Regions from separate parts of the Variovorax sp. GW458-11-26-14-LB1 genome, predicted to be linked through region 1. Evidence: riboswitches for the same ligand, from Rfam matches in the RefSeq annotation. Region 1 holds a riboswitch; the other holds the start of a gene.
The links. A riboswitch is a leader RNA that binds a small molecule or an ion and turns the genes downstream of it on or off. The one in region 1 is predicted to bind glycine.
Positions count from the first base shown of each region.

Region 2: linked by a shared signal. The riboswitch ahead of gcvT (glycine cleavage system aminomethyltransferase GcvT) and the one ahead of AC07YS_RS12950 (D-amino acid dehydrogenase) in region 1 are both predicted to bind glycine.

Region 1 covers NZ_JBWKYW010000016.1:2,391-6,399, forward strand. Annotated here, with positions in the region: gene AC07YS_RS12945 (RtcB family protein) at 1-998, shown strand, start outside; gene AC07YS_RS12950 (D-amino acid dehydrogenase) at 1,018-2,325, opposite strand; glycine riboswitch at 2,417-2,523, opposite strand; glycine riboswitch at 2,568-2,658, opposite strand; gene rfbB (dTDP-glucose 4,6-dehydratase) at 2,777-3,856, shown strand; gene rfbD (dTDP-4-dehydrorhamnose reductase) at 3,853-4,009, shown strand, end outside.
Region 2 covers NZ_JBWKYW010000045.1:24,713-28,721, forward strand. Annotated here, with positions in the region: gene AC07YS_RS24410 (MFS transporter) at 1-989, shown strand, start outside; gene AC07YS_RS24415 (L,D-transpeptidase Cds6 family protein) at 1,233-1,715, shown strand; gene AC07YS_RS24420 (hypothetical protein) at 1,812-2,348, shown strand; glycine riboswitch at 2,380-2,470, shown strand; glycine riboswitch at 2,483-2,587, shown strand; gene gcvT (glycine cleavage system aminomethyltransferase GcvT) at 2,635-3,807, shown strand; gene gcvH (glycine cleavage system protein GcvH) at 3,879-4,009, shown strand, end outside.

The sequences.
Region 1 (4,009 bases):
TGCTCGACAACGGGCGCGACGTGCCGGTGCACACGGCGGCGTTTCGCGCGCTGTTCGACGACGGGCCGGCCGCGTTCCTGGACGCCGTGCGCAACGAGGGGCTCTGGGCGGCCTGCGACCGCGACCGGCTGCAGGCCGAGATCGGCGCGTGCATCGGCCTGGCGAGCTTCGGCGGTCAGTCGCGGCACGCACCGCCGGCCTACACCGGCGCGCGCCACGAGGTGTTCCGCGATCCGTGCCTGGGCACGCCGGGCAGCGGCAACCACTTCGTCGAGCTGCAGGTGGTCGACCAGGTGATGGACCGGCACGCGGCCTACCGCGCGGGGCTCAAGGCGGGCGAGGTCGTCGTGATGATCCACAGCGGCTCGCGCGACATCGGGTTCCATGTCGGCGGCCGCTGGATGGACCGCGCGCGGGCCGAGTGGCCACAGGGCCTGCGCCACCCGAAGAGCGGGCTGTACGGCCTGGCCGGGCCGCTGGCGCAGGAGTACCTCGAAGCCATGGGCGTGGCCGCGCGCTATGCGTGGGCCAACCGCGTCGTGCTGGCCGAGCTGGTGCGCAAGGACTTCGCCGAACTGCTGGGCGCCACGGCGTCGACGCTGGTGGTCGACGTGCCGCACAACGTGGTGCTGCGCGAGCACGGCATGAACATCCACCGCAAGGGCGCGACGCCGGCGCACGCGGGCGACCTGGCGCTGATTCCCGGGTCGATGGGCGATCACTCGTACCTCGCGACCGGGCTGGGGCATGAAGACTGGCTGTGGTCGTGCAGCCATGGTGCCGGCCGGCGCATGCGTCGGCAGGAAGTGCGCGCGATGCGGCCCGCACCCGACGACGCCGATGCCAGCTGGCAGTGCGTGACTTTGCGCGAGGAGCGCCGCATCGAGGAGGCGCCGCAGGCCTACAAGCCGATCGGCGCGGTGATCGAGGCGCAGGAAAGCGCGGGGCTCATCCGCTGCGCCGTGCGGCTCAAGCCCTGGGTCACGTTCAAGGCGTGACCCGAGGGCGCGTGTCGTGTCAGCCCAGTGCGGGCTGCACGGCGCGTGGCGCGGGCGCCGGCATGCCGGCGAACGCGAAGTCGACCTCGGGCGCCAGCCCGCTCACGATGCGCGCGATCGACTTGCCCGAGCCGCAGGCGTGCGTCCAGCCGAGCGTGCCGTGGCCGGTGTTGAGGAACAGGTTCGGCAGCTTGGTCTTGCCGATCAGCGGCACGTTGCTCGGCGTGGCCGGGCGCAGGCCAGTCCAGAACTGCGCGCGCTCGGTGTCGCCGGCGCCGGGGAAGAGTTCTTCGACGCGCCGCACGATGGCTTCGCAGCGCACGCGGTTCAGGTCGCGGTCGTAGCCGTTGAGCTCGGCCGTGCCGGCGATGCGCAGGCGGTCGCCCGACTCGGAGGTGTAGCGCGAGAACACCAGCTTGTATTCGTCGTCCGTGAGCGAGACCTGGTGCGCCTTCGACGCGTCCTTCACGGGCAGCGTCACCGAGTAGCCCTTGGCGGGGTAGATCGGCAGGCGGATGCCCAGCGGCGCGGCGTACAACGGACTCAGCGAACCCATCGCGAGCACGAAGGCATCGCCGCGGATGCGCTGGAAACGGCCTTCGTTGTCGGTCGCCTCGACGTGGTCGATGCTGCCGCCGGCTTCGCGCAGCGCGGTCACCGTGTGGCTCATGAGGAACTTCACGCCGGCCGCCTCGGCCAGCTTCACGAGCTCGCGCGCGAAGCGGTTGGCGTCGCCCGACTCGTCTTCGGCGGTGTAGGTGGCGCCGGCGAGTTGCGGGCGGATGTGGGCGAGGGCGGGTTCGATCTTGATGGCCTCGTCGGCGGAGATGACCAGCCGCTCGCAGCCCAGGGCACGCATCTGCTCGGCGGGCGCGAGGGCGCCGTCGAATTCTTTTTGCGTCGTGTAGAAGTGCAGGATGCCTTGCGTGCGCTGGTCATAGTTCAGGCCGGTGTCTCGACGCAATTGCTGCAACATTTCCCGGCTGTATGTACCGAGACGCACGATCTGTTCGATGTTGTGGCGGGTGCGCGCGGGGGTGCATTCGCGCAGGAACTGCAGGCCCCAGAGCCACTGGCGCATGTCGGCGCGGATGCGAAAGAGCAGCGGCGCATCTTCCTTGCCGAGCCATTGCAGCACCTTCAGCGGCGCGCTCGGATTGGCCCAGGGTTCGGCATGGCTGACCGAGATCTGGCCGCCGTTGGCGAAGCTGGTTTCGGCGGCCGGGGTGGCCTGCCGGTCGATCACGGTCACCTCGTGGCCGAGTTGCTGGAGGTAGTAGGCCGAAGTCACGCCGAGCAGGCCGGCGCCAAGAACGATCACACGCATTGCAAGTACCTTTGAGTTTGCAGCGCTTGAACGGCGGGCGTGGAGTGCTATTGAACCAATAGCAAGCAACCGGACGACCGATGTCCAAGTTGCCGCTCCCCCTGTCCTCGGTACCTGAGAGATTCACCCTGCTGCACCCGCAGCGGGTTTGCTCCTTCGGTGCGCCACATGGCGTGGCGGCTCTCCAGACGGCTGTATCGATGAGTGCAGTACTGACCCCTTGCCGAAGTTCCTGGGCGTTGCCTGGAATTTCGTCGGGCCGACCTGAGCGTTTATGGGAGTTTGCGCCTTCGGTAGGGCCTCCGTGGAGGCCCGCTCTCCTGCAATTGTTGGCGATTGTAGGCGGGCCCCGCAAGCCGGCCAAGCCCTGTACATCGGCACTTCACACCGATGGGATAATTGAATGTTGATTTTTGGTAAAGCAAACTTTTTTCTACATGCAGGGGACTCCATGATCCTGGTTACCGGCGGCGCAGGCTTCATTGGCGCCAATTTCGTGCTCGACTGGATCGCGCAGGGCAACGAGCCCGTCGTGAACCTCGACAAGCTGACCTACGCAGGCAACCTCGAGACCCTGGCGTCGCTCAAGGGCAACGCGAACCACGTCTTCGTGCAGGGCGACATCGGCGACAGCGCGCTGCTCGATCGCCTGCTGGCCGAGCACAAACCCCGTGCCGTCGTGAACTTTGCCGCGGAATCGCACGTGGATCGTTCGATCCACGGCCCCGAAGACTTCGTGCAGACCAACGTGCTCGGCACCTTCCGCCTGCTCGAATCGGTGCGCGGCTACTGGAACGCCCTGCCGGCCGACCAGAAGGCGGCCTTCCGCTTCCTGCACGTGTCGACCGACGAGGTCTACGGCTCGCTCTCCAAGACCGACCCGGCCTTCACCGAAGAGAACAAGTACGAGCCCAACAGCCCGTACTCGGCCAGCAAGGCCGCCAGCGACCACCTCGTGCGCGCCTGGCACCACACCTACGGCCTGCCGGTGGTCACCACCAACTGCTCGAACAACTACGGCCCGTTCCACTTCCCCGAGAAGCTGATCCCGCTGATGATCGTCAACGCACTGGCCGGCAAGAACCTGCCCGTGTACGGCGACGGCATGCAGGTGCGCGATTGGCTCTACGTGAAGGACCACTGCAGCGCCATCCGCCGCGTGCTCGAAGCCGGCCGCCTCGGCGAGACCTACAACGTCGGCGGCTGGAACGAGAAGCCCAACATCGAGATCGTCAACACGGTGTGCGCGCTGCTCGACGAACTGAGCCCGCGCGCCGACGGCAAGCCGTACAAGGAACAGATCACCTACGTCACGGACCGCCCGGGCCACGACCGCCGCTACGCCATCGATGCACGTAAGCTCGAGGCCGAGCTTGGCTGGAAGCCCGCCGAGACCTTCGATACCGGCATCCGCAAGACCGTCGAGTGGTACCTCGCCAACGGCGAGTGGGTGCGCAACGTGCAAAGCGGCGCGTACCGCGAATGGGTCGAGAAGCAATACGACGCTGCGCCTGCAAAGGCTTCCGCATGAAGTTGCTGCTGCTCGGCAAAGGTGGACAGGTCGGCTGGGAGCTGCAGCGCAGCCTCGCGCCGCTCGGCGAAGTGGTCGCACTGGACTTCGACAGCACCGACTTCCACGCCGACTTCAGCCGCCCCGAGCAGCTGGCTGCCACGGTGCTGGCGG
Region 2 (4,009 bases), on a different contig from region 1:
GCGCCTGGCTGGTGCCCGTGGGCTTCCTGGTGGCGGCGCTGGGCGTGGTGCTGGCGGGCCTGAGCCAGAGCTACCTGCTGACCTGGATCGCGGTCGCGCTGTGCGGGCTGGGCATCGCGGCCTACCACCCGCCCGCCACCGTGGCCGCGCGTGCGGCCGGCGGCGCCTCGCAGAAGGCGATGAGCGTGTTCTCGGTGGGCGGCACCATCGGCGCCTCGTTCGCGCCGGTGCTGGCGGCCACGGTGGTCGGCGGCGGCAGCCTGTCGCGCAGCTATCTGCTGGGCATTCCCGCGGTGGCGATGGGCGTGGTGTGGGTCGCGGCAAATGCACGGCGCAGCGCGGCCGCCCAGCACGCAGCCACGGCGGCGCGGGCCGCGCAGGCCCGCGCCCAGGTGCTGAAGCCGCACAACGACTGGCGCGCCTTCAGCCTGCTGGTGGCGACCATCGTGGGCTGGTCGATCCCGTACGTCACGGTGCTGTCGATGCTCTCGCTGCGCATCACGCGCGACCTGCACGGCAGCACCTTCCAGGGCGCCGCGGCGCTCACCGCCTTCACCGCCGCAGGGGCCGTGGGCACGCTGGCCGGCGGCTGGCTCGGCGACCGCATCGGGCGCATGGGCACGATCCGCTGCGGCTACCTGCTCGCGCTGCCGGCCATGGCAGGCCTCGTGCTCGCCTCCACGCCCGGCGCGGCGCTTGTCTGCACCGCGTGGCTCGGCATGAGCATGTTCCTGCCCTTCGCCGCGCAGGTGACGCTCGCGCAGGACTACCTGCCGCGCAACCCGGCCACCGCCAGCGGCATCACGCTCGGCCTCGCGCTCTCGGTCGGCGGGCTGGTGTCGCCGCTGTTCGGCCTGTTGTCGGATGCGCGCGGACTCGGCGTGACGCTCACGGTGGTGTTGTGCGTGCTGTGCGTCGCGACCGTGCTGGCCTTGCGGCTGAGCAATCGCACGGTGCAGGTGATGGCGGGTGAGGCTGCGGCGGCCTGAGCCCTGCCCCGCGCACCCGGTGCACAGGGCACCGGGTGCTTCCCGCAGCGAAATCAAGGAGGAGCCGGAGGCGGGGGACATTCGCGGAGGGAAGTACCCGGTGTCCTGTGCACACGCCCTGATCCACGAACCACCGAAATCCGTGGGCGATTCAACGCCGCACGCCTCCTCTTTCACTGCCAGAATCGACGCAAGCTTCGACGTCGAGCCTGACAGACAAGAAGAAGGAAAGAGAAGGACGCCATGCACCGAATCGTCGCCCAGGGCTGCAGCCTTGTCGCTGCCGGCTTGCTGGCCACCGCCGGTATCGCGGCCACGCCGGCCGCCGCGCCCGTTGCAGCCGTTGCGCCAGCAGCCGCCCCCGCCCATCCCACCAACCCCGTCACCCACCTCGCCGAAGTGGAAAGCGCCGTGCGCGCCTGGGCCGCCGCCTGGTCCGCGCGCGACGTGGAGCGCTACCTCGCCGCCTACGCGGCCGACTTCACCCCCGCGCGCGGCCAGACCCGCGAGCGCTGGGAGGCCGACCGGCGCGCCCGCATCACAGGCAAGTCGCGCATCAGCGTGGGCATCGAGGGGCTGGTGATCAGCGTCCAGGGCACCTCGGCCAGCGCGCAGTTCCGGCAGATTTACAGCGCCGACGCGCTCACCGAGACCGACCGCAAGACCCTCGAGCTGCAGCGCGTGGGCCCGCGCTGGCTGATCCGCAAGGAGAGCGCGGGCAACTGACGCGCCCCGCCTTGTCCCTGTAAGGCAAATGGTTCACGAAGATGTCACCACTTGCAACGATGCTGCAGCCTTCGACCTCCGAAAGCTGTGGCCGCCATGTTCCCCACCAAGACCGAGAAGGCACGCGACGAACTCCAGGCCGGGCAGCGCACGCTCAGCCAGCGTGAGCGCGCCCTGCTGCTCATGGCCGACGGCCGGCGCTCGCTGACCGACTTCAGCCCGCTGTTCCCCAGCCGCGTCGAGGCCGAGCAGGCGATCCAGGGGCTGATGCAGCGCGGCTACCTGCAGGTCGCGCGCCCGGTCGCGCCACCGCCCGCACCGGCCCCCACGCCCGTCCCCGCCGCCGAGCCGATCCAGGTCGCCACCTCGGCCGACAGCTTCGACGGCAAGCGCTCGCTGGCCACCACGCGCATGTTCCTGTTCGACATCTGCGAGCGCATGTTCGTGCGCCGCGACCCGCGCTTCGCCAACCAGATGCGCGACGCCCTGCGCGAGGCCCGCGACCGCGAGGCCATGCTGACCATCGCCGCGCTGATGCTCTCCGAGATCGAGAAAGCCGCCGGCCCCGAGCGCGCCGACTCGCTGCGCGAGCGCATCGACAAGCTGCTGCCGCCGGCCGAAACCGTGCACTGAGCCGCCAGCCCCGGCCCCGCGATCCACTACACTCGCCGGGTCAGGAGAGAGCCCCGCGCGACGGGGCCGCCGAAGGCGCAGGGGTTCCCCGAACGCTCAGGCAAAAGGACTGACAAGACGCCGGCAACCACCGGCGTTTCCTTGCTGGAGAGAGGCCGTGGCATTGCACGCGGCCCACCGAAGGAGCAAACCCCGATCGTGGGGCGAATCTCTCAGGTAAAGCGGACAGCAGGGGTGGCCCGTGGCGTTGCAGCCATGGATTTCGACTGCCCCTTTGGAGTGCCCCGTGGCCGCTTCCTCCGCTTCTGACGCCCAACTTCTCAAGACCCCGCTGTACGACCTGCACGTGGAGCTCGGCGCCCGCATGGTGCCCTTCGCCGGCTATTCCATGCCCGTGCAGTACCCCGCCGGCCTCATGGCCGAGCACAAGCACACGCGCGATGCGGCCGGCCTGTTCGACATCTCGCACATGGGCCAGCTGCGCCTGGTCGGCCCCGATGCCGCCGCCGCGTTCGAAACCCTGATGCCCGTCGACGTGGTCGATCTGCCCGCCGGCAAGCAGCGCTACGGCCTGCTGCTGAACGACGAGGGCGGCATCCTCGACGACCTGATGTTCTTCAACGAAGGCAATGGCTCGCTCTTCGTGATCGTGAACGGCGCCTGCAAGGTGGCCGACATCGCCCACATCCAGGCCAGGATCGGCGCGCGCTGCCAGGTGCAGCCCCTGCCCGACCACGCCCTGCTCGCACTGCAAGGCCCGCAGGCCGCGGCCACGCTGGCGCGCCTGTCGCCCGGCATCGAGCGCTTCGTGTTCATGACCGGCGGCGCGGTGCAGATCGGCGGCATCGCGGCCTTCGTCACCCGCAGCGGCTACACCGGCGAAGACGGCTTCGAGATCTCGGTGGCCGCCAAGGATGCCGACGCCCTCGCCCGCCTGCTGCTCGCGCAGCCCGAGGTGAAGCCCGTCGGCCTGGGCGCGCGCAACTCGCTGCGGCTCGAAGCCGGCCTGTGCCTGTACGGCAACGACATCGACACCACCACCACCCCGGTCGAAGCCTCGCTCAACTGGGCGATCCAGAAGGTGCGCCGCGCCGGCGGTGCGCGCGAAGGCGGTTTTCCGGGCGCGGCCAAGGTGCTGGCCCAGCTGGCCGCCGTCGCCTCGGGCGCGGCCGGCCACACCGACCACAAGACGCTCACGCGCAAGCGCGTCGGCCTCGTGGCACTCGAACGCATTCCGGTGCGCGACGGCACGCTGCTGCAGTCGCTCGAAGGGCACGACATCGGCGCCGTCACCAGCGGCCTGCTCGGCCCCACCGCCGACCGCTGCGTGGCCATGGGCTACGTGGCCGCCGCCTTCGCCGAGCCCGGCACGCGCGTGCAGGCCATCGTGCGCGGCAAGCCGGTGCCGATGGAAGTCTCGACCATGCCCTTCGTGCCGACGCGCTACTACCGCGGCTGACCGACACTGAACCCCGCAGACCCGGCTAGGCTCTGCATCCCGATTCCATTTTTTCCACGAGGAGTTTTTTCATGAGCATCAAATACACCAAGGACCACGAATGGGTGGCAGCCGAAGGCGGCGCCGCCACCGTCGGCATCACCGTGCATGCGCAGGACGCGCTGGGCGACGTGGTGTTCGTCGACCTGCCTGAAGTGGGCAA